DNA from 3 places in the Pseudoclavibacter sp. RFBJ3 genome. Region 3 is predicted to be linked to each of the others. Evidence: predicted binding sites of a transcription regulator. Region 3 holds the regulator's gene; each other region holds the start of a gene.

The links. Region 3 encodes HspR, which represses chaperone genes until heat shock. Its sites were predicted from a motif close to AAGTTGAGTCNNNNNGACTCAACTT; they were not measured.
Region 1: C5E07_RS15470 (Hsp20/alpha crystallin family protein) is a predicted target of HspR. The motif match lies at 1,645-1,669, and genes of this name have one in related genera.
Region 2: C5E07_RS17060 (ATP-dependent Clp protease ATP-binding subunit) is a predicted target of HspR. The motif match lies at 1,665-1,689, and genes of this name have one in related genera.

Annotation. Positions count from the first base shown of each region.
Region 1 covers NZ_PSXZ01000015.1:345,960-349,229, forward strand. The annotation lists gene C5E07_RS15460 (rhodanese-related sulfurtransferase) at 1-529, opposite strand, end outside; gene C5E07_RS15465 (DNA-3-methyladenine glycosylase) at 591-1,523, shown strand; gene C5E07_RS15470 (Hsp20/alpha crystallin family protein) at 1,721-2,134, shown strand; gene C5E07_RS15475 (xylulokinase) at 2,286-3,270, opposite strand, start outside.
Region 2 covers NZ_PSXZ01000019.1:19,608-22,877, reverse strand. The annotation lists gene C5E07_RS17060 (ATP-dependent Clp protease ATP-binding subunit) at 1-1,622, opposite strand, end outside; gene C5E07_RS17055 (methylated-DNA--[protein]-cysteine S-methyltransferase) at 1,811-2,362, shown strand; gene C5E07_RS17050 (substrate-binding domain-containing protein) at 2,366-3,270, opposite strand, start outside.
Region 3 covers NZ_PSXZ01000015.1:54,170-57,439, forward strand. The annotation lists gene C5E07_RS14015 (SDR family NAD(P)-dependent oxidoreductase) at 130-900, shown strand; gene C5E07_RS14020 (heat shock protein transcriptional repressor HspR) at 1,382-1,930, opposite strand; gene C5E07_RS14025 (DnaJ C-terminal domain-containing protein) at 1,940-2,950, opposite strand; gene C5E07_RS14030 (nucleotide exchange factor GrpE) at 3,066-3,270, opposite strand, start outside.

The DNA.
Region 1 (3,270 bases), 290 kb from region 3:
CCGATTCGAGCTCGGCGATGAAGTCGCGGGTGGTTCCGGTCTCCGGAACGATGGCGCCCTCGAAGCGGCCGATGTGCGCCTCGATCGCGTTGCGGCCGTCGAAGAAGACGATCTCGTCGCGCGATTCGACGAGTGCGTGCAGCTCGTCGGGTGCGAGGTGGGTGCCGCCGCCCTTGACGCCGTGCTCGTCGACCTCGAGCTCGCCCGGCGCCCCGAAGCTGACGATCTCATCGCGCACCTTCACGCTGAGGCGTGGGAAGTCGAGGCTCTGTCCCTGCTCGTCGAGGCCGGTGCCCGCCGACCACTTGTAGTCGGCGTCCTTGAAGGCCGCGTACTCCCGGGTGGTGCGCACGTAGCGCTTGAGCGCGTTCAGCTCGCCGCCGAGGGTGCCGTTGATGCCGTCCTTGGAGATCAGGATGCGCCCACGCAGCCCCAGGGACGCCGCGAGGTCGCGCTGCCAGAGGCGGATCGCCTCCGGGTCGGCGAGGGGCGCGAAGGCGTAGTAGAGCACGATCTTGGGGACAGCCATGAGGACGATTTTAGGTGAGGGGCTCACGCCGAATGTCCGTGGGTCTGCGTACCCTTGCCGCATGCCAGATCGGGTCATGTCGCTCTATCGGCCGGTGTCACCGGTCGATGTGCAGCAGACCCTGTCTCCCCTCATGCGGGGCAGGCGAGATCCGACGTGCTGGGTGCATCCGGTGTCGCGGGACGTGTGGCGCACGTCCCACACGCTGGCGGGAGGCGCGACCACGGTGTTCCGCCAGGCCCGGGAGGGGGTGCGGGTCGTGTCGTGGGGTGCGGCCGCCGAGATCGCGGTCGACGAGGCTCCCACGCTGCTGGGCCGCGACGACGACTGGAGCGAGCTCCGTCTCGACGCCCTGCCGGAGCTGGCGGATGTGCGGCGACGGAACGAGGGGCTGCGGCTCCCGAAGTCGGGCGCGGTGTTCGAGGCGCTGAGCGCGGCGATCATTGAGCAGAAGATCACGGGCCTCGAGGCGCATCGCGCTTGGGACATCCTGCACCGCGACCACGCCGACGCGGCGCCAGGGCCGGCCGGTCTCGTGCCGCGGCACCTGCGCCTGCCGCTCACGCCGGAGCAGTGGCGGCGCATCCCGAGCTGGGACTGGCATCGGGCCGGCGTCGACTACTCGCGGTCCGGAACGGTGATCCGCTCGGCGACGGTCGCGTCGGCACTCGAGCGCACGAGCGGCCTGCCGACGGGGTCGGAGGAGCCGCTCCGCCGTCTTCGCTCGATCGTGGGGGTCGGCGTGTGGACGGCCAACGAGACCGTGCAGCGCTCGCATGGCGACCCTGACGCCCCGAGCTTCAGCGATTACCACATCCCCAACATGGTCGGGTGGGCGCTCGCGGGCTGCGACGTCGACGACGACGGCATGCGGGAGCTGCTCGAGCCGTGGCGCGGACACCGCGAGCGGGTCGTGCGGCTCATCAAGCTCGCGGGCAACCCGCGCCCGAAGCACGGCCCCCGTATGACCGTGCAAGACCACCGCTCCCACTGAGCTCTGCGCCCGGCGTCGACGTGCGCTGACCTTTTCGGGGGGGCGTTCGCCCACGGCTGACGGGGTTTTCAGCAAACTTTCTGGCACTCGATGGGGCAGAGTGCTAATTTTCTGCTCAAGGAAGTTGACACCAGTCGACTCAAGTTCACCGCACCGTCTCGCGCTGACGAGCGTGCGTACAAGGAAGGGAAAACGACATGGCACGCGTCTTCGATCCGTTCCAGGAGATGGAACGCCTTTTCCAGGGAGCACCGAACAGCCCGCGTTCGATGCCCATCGACCTCTACCGCGAGGCCGACCACTACATCCTCACCGCCGACCTGCCCGGCATCGACCCGAGCTCGATCGACGTCGACCTCGACGGCCAGCAGCTGACGATCCGCGCCGAGCGCAGCACCGTCAACGCCGAGGGCGCCAAGTGGCTCGTCCGTGAGCGCAACGGCGGCAGCTACCTCCGCCAGTTCACGCTCGGCCAGGGTCTCGACACCGAGCGCATCGCGGCGAGCTACGAGCACGGCGTGCTGACCGTGACCGTGCCGGTCAGCGAGCGCGCGAAGCCACGCAAGATCGAGGTCGAGAGCGGCACGAAGGTCGAGACCATCCAGGCCTGAGCGGCCCGGTGATCACCGCTTCGTGATGCGGTCCCTGTGACGCAGAGAGGGGCAGCGCCGGCCGGCGCTGCCCCTCTCTGCGTGTCCCCGCGTCTGTGGGGCTGTGCGTCTCTGCGCTTGTCCTCGACTCGCGCTCGCACCTTCGTTCGCGTCAGGCGGCGTGGAGTCCCGTTCCTGCCTCTTCGGTCTCGCGGGCGAGCCTCGCGGCCGCGGCGTAGCGGCTGCGGAGTGCCGCGTCGGGGGCGGGCTCGAGGTGAGCGATCGTCTCGACGGGCCAGTCCGGACGTGTCCCGGTCGCCACCCAGGCGGCCTGGCGGGCCGCGCCGTCGGCGACGTACTCACCGGGTGCCGGGATCTCGACAGGCACATCGAAGAGCGTCGGAGCGACGGCGCGGACGCCCTCGCTCAGTGCTGCGCCGCCGATGAGCATGACTCGCTTCGCCTCGACACCGAGCGCACGGTGGGCGTCGAGTGCCTGCGCGAGGCTGCCGAGCATGCCCTCGACTGCGGCCCTGGCGAGGTTCTCGCGGGTGAACGAGCCGCGGGTCATGCCGAGGAGCGACGCGGTCGCATCCGGCAGGTCGGGGGTGCGCTCGCCGTCGAGGTACGGCACGAACGCGAGACCACCAGAGCCCAAGGGTGCCGATGCGGCGAGCCGACCGAACTCCTCGTGGTCGACGCCGAGGACCTCGGCGGTCGTGTCGATGACGCGAGCGGCGTTGAGCGTCGCGGACAGGGGAAGGAACGCTCCCGTCGCGTCCGCGAACCCGGCCAGCCCACCGCGGGGGTCGACCACCGGCCGGTCGGCGACGGAGAAGACGGTGCCTGAGGTGCCGATCGAGACGACGACGTCGCCCGCGCGCGCGTTGAGACCGAGCGCCGCACCAGCGTTGTCGCCGGCGCCCGCGGCGACGAGTGCGCCGGCCGGTGTCTTCCCAGCGACCTCGTCCGGTCCGAGCACACGGGGCAGGACGGCGTCGTGGCCGAGCGCCGCGATGAGCAGCTCGCGGTCGTAGTCGAGCGTGAACGGCGACCAGTAGCCGGTCCCCGACGCGTCGGAGCGGTCGGTCGTGAGCTTCGTCAGGTCCGGGCCGAGGGGGCTCTCGCCTGCTGGGCCGTAGCCGAGGAGGCGCCAC
Region 2 (3,270 bases), on a different contig from region 3:
GGATGCGCCTTCTCGACCTCGTCGAACAGCACGACCGAGTAGGGCCTGCGCCTGACGGCCTCGGTGAGCTGCCCGCCCTGCTCGTAGCCGACGTACCCGGGAGGGGCGCCGACGAGCCGGGCGACGGAGTGCTTCTCCCCGTACTCGGACATGTCGATGCGGATCATGGCCTTCTCGTCGTCGAAGAGCAGCTCGGCGAGCGCTCGCGCGAGCTCCGTCTTCCCGACTCCGGTGGGGCCCAGGAAGAGGAAGGAGCCCGTGGGGCGGTCGGGGTCTGCGATGCCCGCGCGCGTGCGGCGGATCGCATCCGCGACCGTCGCCACGGCCTTCTCCTGACCGACGAGTCGCTTGCCGAGTTCGGCCTCGAGGTGGAGGAGCTTCTCCATCTCGCCCTGCAGCAGCCTGCCGACGGGGATGCCGGTCCACGCGGCCACTACCCCCGCGATGTCCTCGGCGGTGACGTGGTCGTTGACGAGCTTTGGCCCGCCGCCTTCCGTGGCCTCAGCTTCGTGCAGCTGCTTCTGGATGCCGGGGAGCTCCCCGTAGAGCAGCCGGGAGGCGAGCTCGAGGTTGCCCTCGCGCTGCGCACGGTCGGCGCGCACGCGGATGTTGTCGAGCTCCTCGCGGAGCTCGCCGATGCGGTTGAGGGATGCCCGCTCGATGCTCCAGCGCTCCTTCAGCTCGCCGAGGCGCGCGTTCTTCGTGTCGAGGTCGGCACGGAGCGTGGCGAGGCGCTGCCGCGAGGCGTCGTCGTGCTCCTTCTTGAGCGCGAGCTCCTCGAGGCGGAGACGGTCGACCTGTCGCTGGAGGGTGTCGACCTCCACCGGCGAGGAGTCGATCTCCATCCGCAGGCGCGAGGCCGCCTCGTCGATGAGGTCGATCGCCTTGTCTGGCAGCTTCCGGCCCGTGATGTAGCGGTTCGAGAGCGCGGCTGCGGCGACGAGCGCCTGGTCGGCGATCGACACCTTGTGGTGCGCTTCGTACCGCTCCTTCAGGCCGCGGAGGATCGCGATCGAGTCCTCGACGCTCGGCTCGCCGACGAACACCTGCTGGAAGCGTCGCTCGAGCGCCGCATCCGATTCGATGAACTGGCGGTACTCGTCGAGTGTCGTCGCGCCGATGAGGCGCAGCTCGCCACGAGCGAGCATGGGCTTCAGCATGTTCGCTGCCGAGATGCTCGACTCTCCGCCGCCAGCACCCATGAGGGTGTGGAGCTCGTCGATGAACGTGATGATGCGCCCGTCGGATTCGGTGATCTCCTTGAGGACGGCCTTGAGCCGCTCCTCGAAGTCGCCGCGGTACTTGGCGCCCGCGATGAGCGCCGACATGTCGAGGCTGACGAGCTCCTTGTCCTTGAGGGATTCGGCGACGTCGCCGGCGACGATGCGCTGAGCGAGGCCCTCGACGACCGAGGTCTTCCCGACGCCGGGTTCGCCGATGAGCACTGGGTTGTTCTTGGTGCGCCGGGTCAGCACCTGGCTGACGCGTCGGATCTCGGAGTCGCGGCCGATGACCGGGTCGAGCTTGCCCGAGCGGGCGATGTCGGTGAGGTTGATTCCGTACTGTTCGAGTGCGCTCTTGGCCTCTTCGTCTGGTGCCTGAGCGCCTTGCATGTTTGCCATGGGGCTCCTTCGTCAAAGTTGCTTCCGACCCCGGTGGATCAAGAGTTGAGTCGGTATGGCTCAAGTTTAGATTCCGAGACGGAATAGCACCACCCAAAGCTGGGTGGCTCAGCCAACTCCCAGCGCAACCTCGACGCCTCCACACCGCCTCTGACCAGGACTTCTCTTAACGTGGCAGAGTTCCTGTCATGCCAGAAGCACCCGAAGAGTCGCCGCTCGACATCAACACACTCCGCGTCGGCAGCGTCGAGCTGCTCGGCGAGCGATTCTCGATCGTCAAGGCCGGGCCGTCGGAGGCCGTGCGCGCCTCAGGATTCGGGAGCCCGAACTCGCTCGCCTACGCGGTCTTCGGCCGCCGATCCGAGCTCCTCGAGGTGCAGGAGCTCGATGACGCCGACGCCGCACTCGCCGCCGTCCGAGCCTTCGATGACGGTGACCCGTCGCTCCTTCCCGCCATCGACGTCCACCAGGACGGCACCGAGCTGCGCCGCGCCATGTGGAGGGCCGCCAGGCTCGTCGAACCCGGCACCCTCGCGAGCTACGGCGACGTCGCGACCATCGCCGGGCATCCACGCGCCGCCCGCGCCGCCGCGAGCGCGTGCGGCGCCTGCCTCGTGGGCCTCTTCGTGCCCGTGCACCGCATCGTCCGCGCCAGCGGCAAGCTCGCGGGGCACGCCGACGACATCGCCGTCAGGCAGGCGCTCATCGACCACGAACGCGCGACGGGGATGCGCGGCTGACGATCAGGAGCGCGCCGCGGTCGAGCTCCGCGCGTGCAGCACGGGGAGGACACGCGTGCGCTGCACCGGTCGACGGGGACCCTCCTCGAGGCGCGACACCATCGTCTCGACGGCCAGCCGCCCGATGTGCTGCTTGGGAGGACGCAGCGCCGTGATGGGCGGCTCGGCGTTCTGCGCCACCTCGTCGTCGTAGGCGACGACGGCAAGGTCGTCGGGGATCGACCAGCCGTGATCGCGGGCGTACTGCTGAACGAGCACCGCTTGAGGGTCGGAGTGGATGAGCAGGGCCGTCGCCGATGCCCGGCGGCACTCCTCGAGCACTCGAGCGATGAACGCCTCCCTCGACTGCCCGTCCATGTCGTCGAGGTTCGCGTCGACGTCGACCACCGATTCGAGGCCGAGCTCCGTGACGGCACCGCTCCAGCCCTGCCTGAGCTGCGCGGAGGTCGGGGAACCGGTCGAGGTGAGGATGCCGACCCGGCGGTGCCCGAGCGCCGCGAGGTGGTCGGCAGCGAGTGAGCCGCCGAAGACGTGGTCCGTGGTGACCCATTCGAGGCTCGTGAGCGTGGCGACGGAGGAGGCGTGGCGCTCGGCGAGCACGACGGGCACCGGGAGGGACTCCAGCCAGTGCAGCAGCGCCCGTCCGTCTGCACCGCCCGTCTCCGGTGCGGCGATGATGCCGTGGAGGCCGCCCGATTCGACGAGGGAGGAGATCTGCCTGCGCTGATCGTCGACGGAGTAGCTGGCACCCCTGAGCACGAGCTGCACGCCGAGGTCAGTGGCCGCGGCCCGTGCGCCGACGATCACCTGGGGCCAGTAGTAGCTCAGCGACGGGGTGACCATGCCGACCCTGAAGCGAATCGCGGTCGCCTGTGCGGCGACCGATGGCACCGAGGTGTCGAGGCGAC
Region 3 (3,270 bases):
CGGTACACAGTGGATGCGCATGCGTGGCACCTAACCTGGCGGCGCCGTCGGAGATACAGCTCCGGCGGTCGACGACTGCCGCGGGCGAGCGACGTCACGCGGACAACCAGACGACAAAGGAGTTGCGACATGACAGATTTCACCGGACGCTCAGTGGTCATCACCGGCGGCGCGGGCGGCATCGGCGCGGCGACAGCTGAGGAGTTCCTCAAGCTGGGCGCACGCGTGGCCCTGGTCGACCTCTTCCCGGAGCCCCTCGAGGCCGCGCGCGAACGCCTCTCGGCGCACGGCGAGGTCATCGCGATCGCCGCGGATGTCACCGACGAGGCCGACGTCGAGCGCTACGTCGCCGAGACCGTCGAGGCGTTCGGGACGATCGACGTGTTCTTCAACAACGCGGGCATCGAAGGCGCCGTCGGCCCGCTCACGGAAGCGAGCGTCGACAACTACGAGAAGGTCTTCGCCGTCAACGTGCGCGGCGTCTTCCTCGGCATGAAGCATGTCCTCAAGGTCATGACCGAGCGCGGCAGCGGCAGCATCATCAATACGTCCTCGGAGGCGGGCCTCGACGGGGCGCCCGGCGTCTCCGCCTACGTCGCGTCGAAGCACGCCGTGGTCGGCTTCACGAAGTCCGCCGCGCTCGAGGTCGCCCCGACCGGGGTACGAGTCAACAGCATCCACCCGTCCGGCGTGAACACGCAGATGGTTCGGCGGCTGGAGGAGGGCTTCGGCGGCGGCGACACGGAGGCCGCGAAGGCCGGGTTCCAGGCCGCTATCCCGATGGGCCGCTACGCCGAGCCGCTGGATATCGCTCGAGTCGTCGTGTTCCTGGGCTCCGACGAGGCGTCGTTCGTGACCGGCGCGCAGTGGCGCGTCGACGGCGGCAACGGGGCCCGCTAACCCCGCGCTCCCCGCCCCCACACCCGCGCCCGCGCCCCGCACCCCGCGCACCCACCCCGACGCGAAGAGGTCAGTTTCGCCCCATCCTGGGCCTCAGGATGGGGCGAAACTGACCTCTTCGGCGCTCGAGACGCGGGTAGCGGGAGGCGGCGCGGAAGGCGGCGGTCGCGAAGCGGCCGGCGCGCGCGGCGCGGAAGCCAGCGCGGCTCGGGAGCGGCGCGTGCGGCGCACGAAGCGGCGCGAACGCCGAAAAAGGTCAGTTTGGCCCCATCCTGGGCCTCAGGATGGGGCCAAACTGACCTTTTCGGCGCGCGAGATGCGGGTAGCGGGAGGCGGCGGGCGCGAAGCGAGCGCGGGCACGGGCACGGCGGGCGCGGGCGCAGGCGCAGGCGCAGCGGGAGCCCGGGCGCGGGCGCAGGCGCAGCGGGAGCCCGGGCGCGGGCGCAGGCGCAGCGGGAGCCCGGGCGCGGGCGGCGCGGGGTTAGGCCTCCGGCGGGCGCTTGGCGCGGGAAGCGCGCGTACGCGGTGCCGAGGCTTTCGCGCGGGTGCGCTTCGGGCGCCGCTCGTCGGCGTCGGCGTCGGCTTCGTCCTCGGCATCGTGGATGCGCGCCGGCCGCCACACGACGACCTCGGTGCGGCGGGCCGTGCGGCGACCGTGGGCGAGGGGCACGACATCGCCGCGCTCCCCGGCCGCGAAGATGCGACCACCGAGCCTCGTGAGGCGCTCGTCGGCGAGTTCCGCCTCGAGCGCCCGGACGCGGCGGCGCAGTCCCAGCACCTCGCGCTGCAGCTCGAGCACGCGGGCGATGCCCTCGAGGCTCACGCCCTCGTTCGACAGCACCGCGATCTCACGCAGCTGCGCGACGTCGCGAAGCGAATACCGCCGCACGCGCCCGGCCGTGCGCCGAGGCGTGACGAGGCCCATCCGGTCGTACTGGCGAAGCGTCTGCGGGTGCATGTTCGCGAGCTCCGCCGCCATGGCGATCGCGAAGATCGGGGCGTCCTCGTCGAGGTCGGAGGGGAATGCCATGGGCGTCCCCTACCTGCCTTGGCGCGCGAGACGCAGCAGGTCCTCGCGGGGGCTCTCGTCTCCGGATGCGGCGACGAAGTCGGCGAGCGCCTTCTCCTGCGCGCTCGACAGGTGATTCGGCACGGCCACTTCGAGGTGCACGAGCAGGTCGCCCTTGCCCTTCTTCGACTCGATGCCTCTGCCCTTCACGCGGAGCGTCTTCCCGTTCGGCGTCCCCGGCGCGACCTTGACGCGCACGGTCTTGCCGTCGACGGTCGGCACCTCGATGGTGGCGCCGAGGACTGCCTCAGCAAAGGAGACCGGCACGGTCACCTCCAGGTTGAGGCCCGAGCGCGTGAAGACGGGGTCGGGTCGCACGGCGACCGTGAGGATGAGGTCTCCGGCTTCGCCGCCGTTCGGGCTCTGCCCGCCCTTGCCGCGGAGGCGGATCTTCTGCCCGTCCTCGACGCCGGCGGGAACGCGGACCTTCACGACCCGCCCATCCTGCCCCTGCAGCTCGACCGTGTCGCCGTGGATCGCGGTCATGAAGCTGAGCGTCGTGGATGCGCTCTGGTCGCGACCCTTCTGCGGTCCGGTCTGGAACCCGGCGGGCCCACCGGCGCCGCCGCCGAAGCTGCCTGCCCCGAAGCCGCCGCCCCCGCCGCCGAACATGGAACCGAGGAGATCCTCGAAGTCGGCGTTCGACGCGCCGCGGCGTCCGCCGCCACCGTTGAACATGCCGCCGAACACGTCCTCGAATCCCGCGCCACCTGGACCGCCTGGCCCCTGCTGGAAGCGGGCACCCGAGCCCATGGCGCGCATCTGGTCGTACTCGGCGCGGTGCTCTGGGTCGGAGATGACCGAGTAGGCCTCGGAGATCTCCTTGAACTTCGCCTCTGCGGCAGTGTCGCCCGGGTGCGAGTCAGGGTGATACTGACGCGCGAGCTTCCGGTACTGCTTCTTGAGGTCTTTTTCGTCTACGTCCTTCGATACGCCGAGCACCGCGTAGAAGTCCTTGTCAAACCAATCCTGACTGGCCATATGGTCCTTCTGTTCCTAGGGATGAGCACGTGTCTTCCGGATGAAGACAAGAGGGGGCCCGCAGCTGCGGTGCCCCCTCCCGTGTTCGATCGGGCGGATGCGCCGATCGCGGTGCTTATGAAGCGGGTACGAAGACGGCTGCCTTCGCGACGCGGACGACGCGCTCGCCGATGGTGTAGCCGCGTTCGACGACGTCAGCGATCGTGTCGCTCGTGACCTCGGGGTTCGGCAGCTGTGCGATGGCCTCGTACCGCTGGGGGTCGAAGGCCTCTCCGGCTTCACCGTAGGCGGTGAGGCCGAGGCGCTCGACTGCGGTGCGC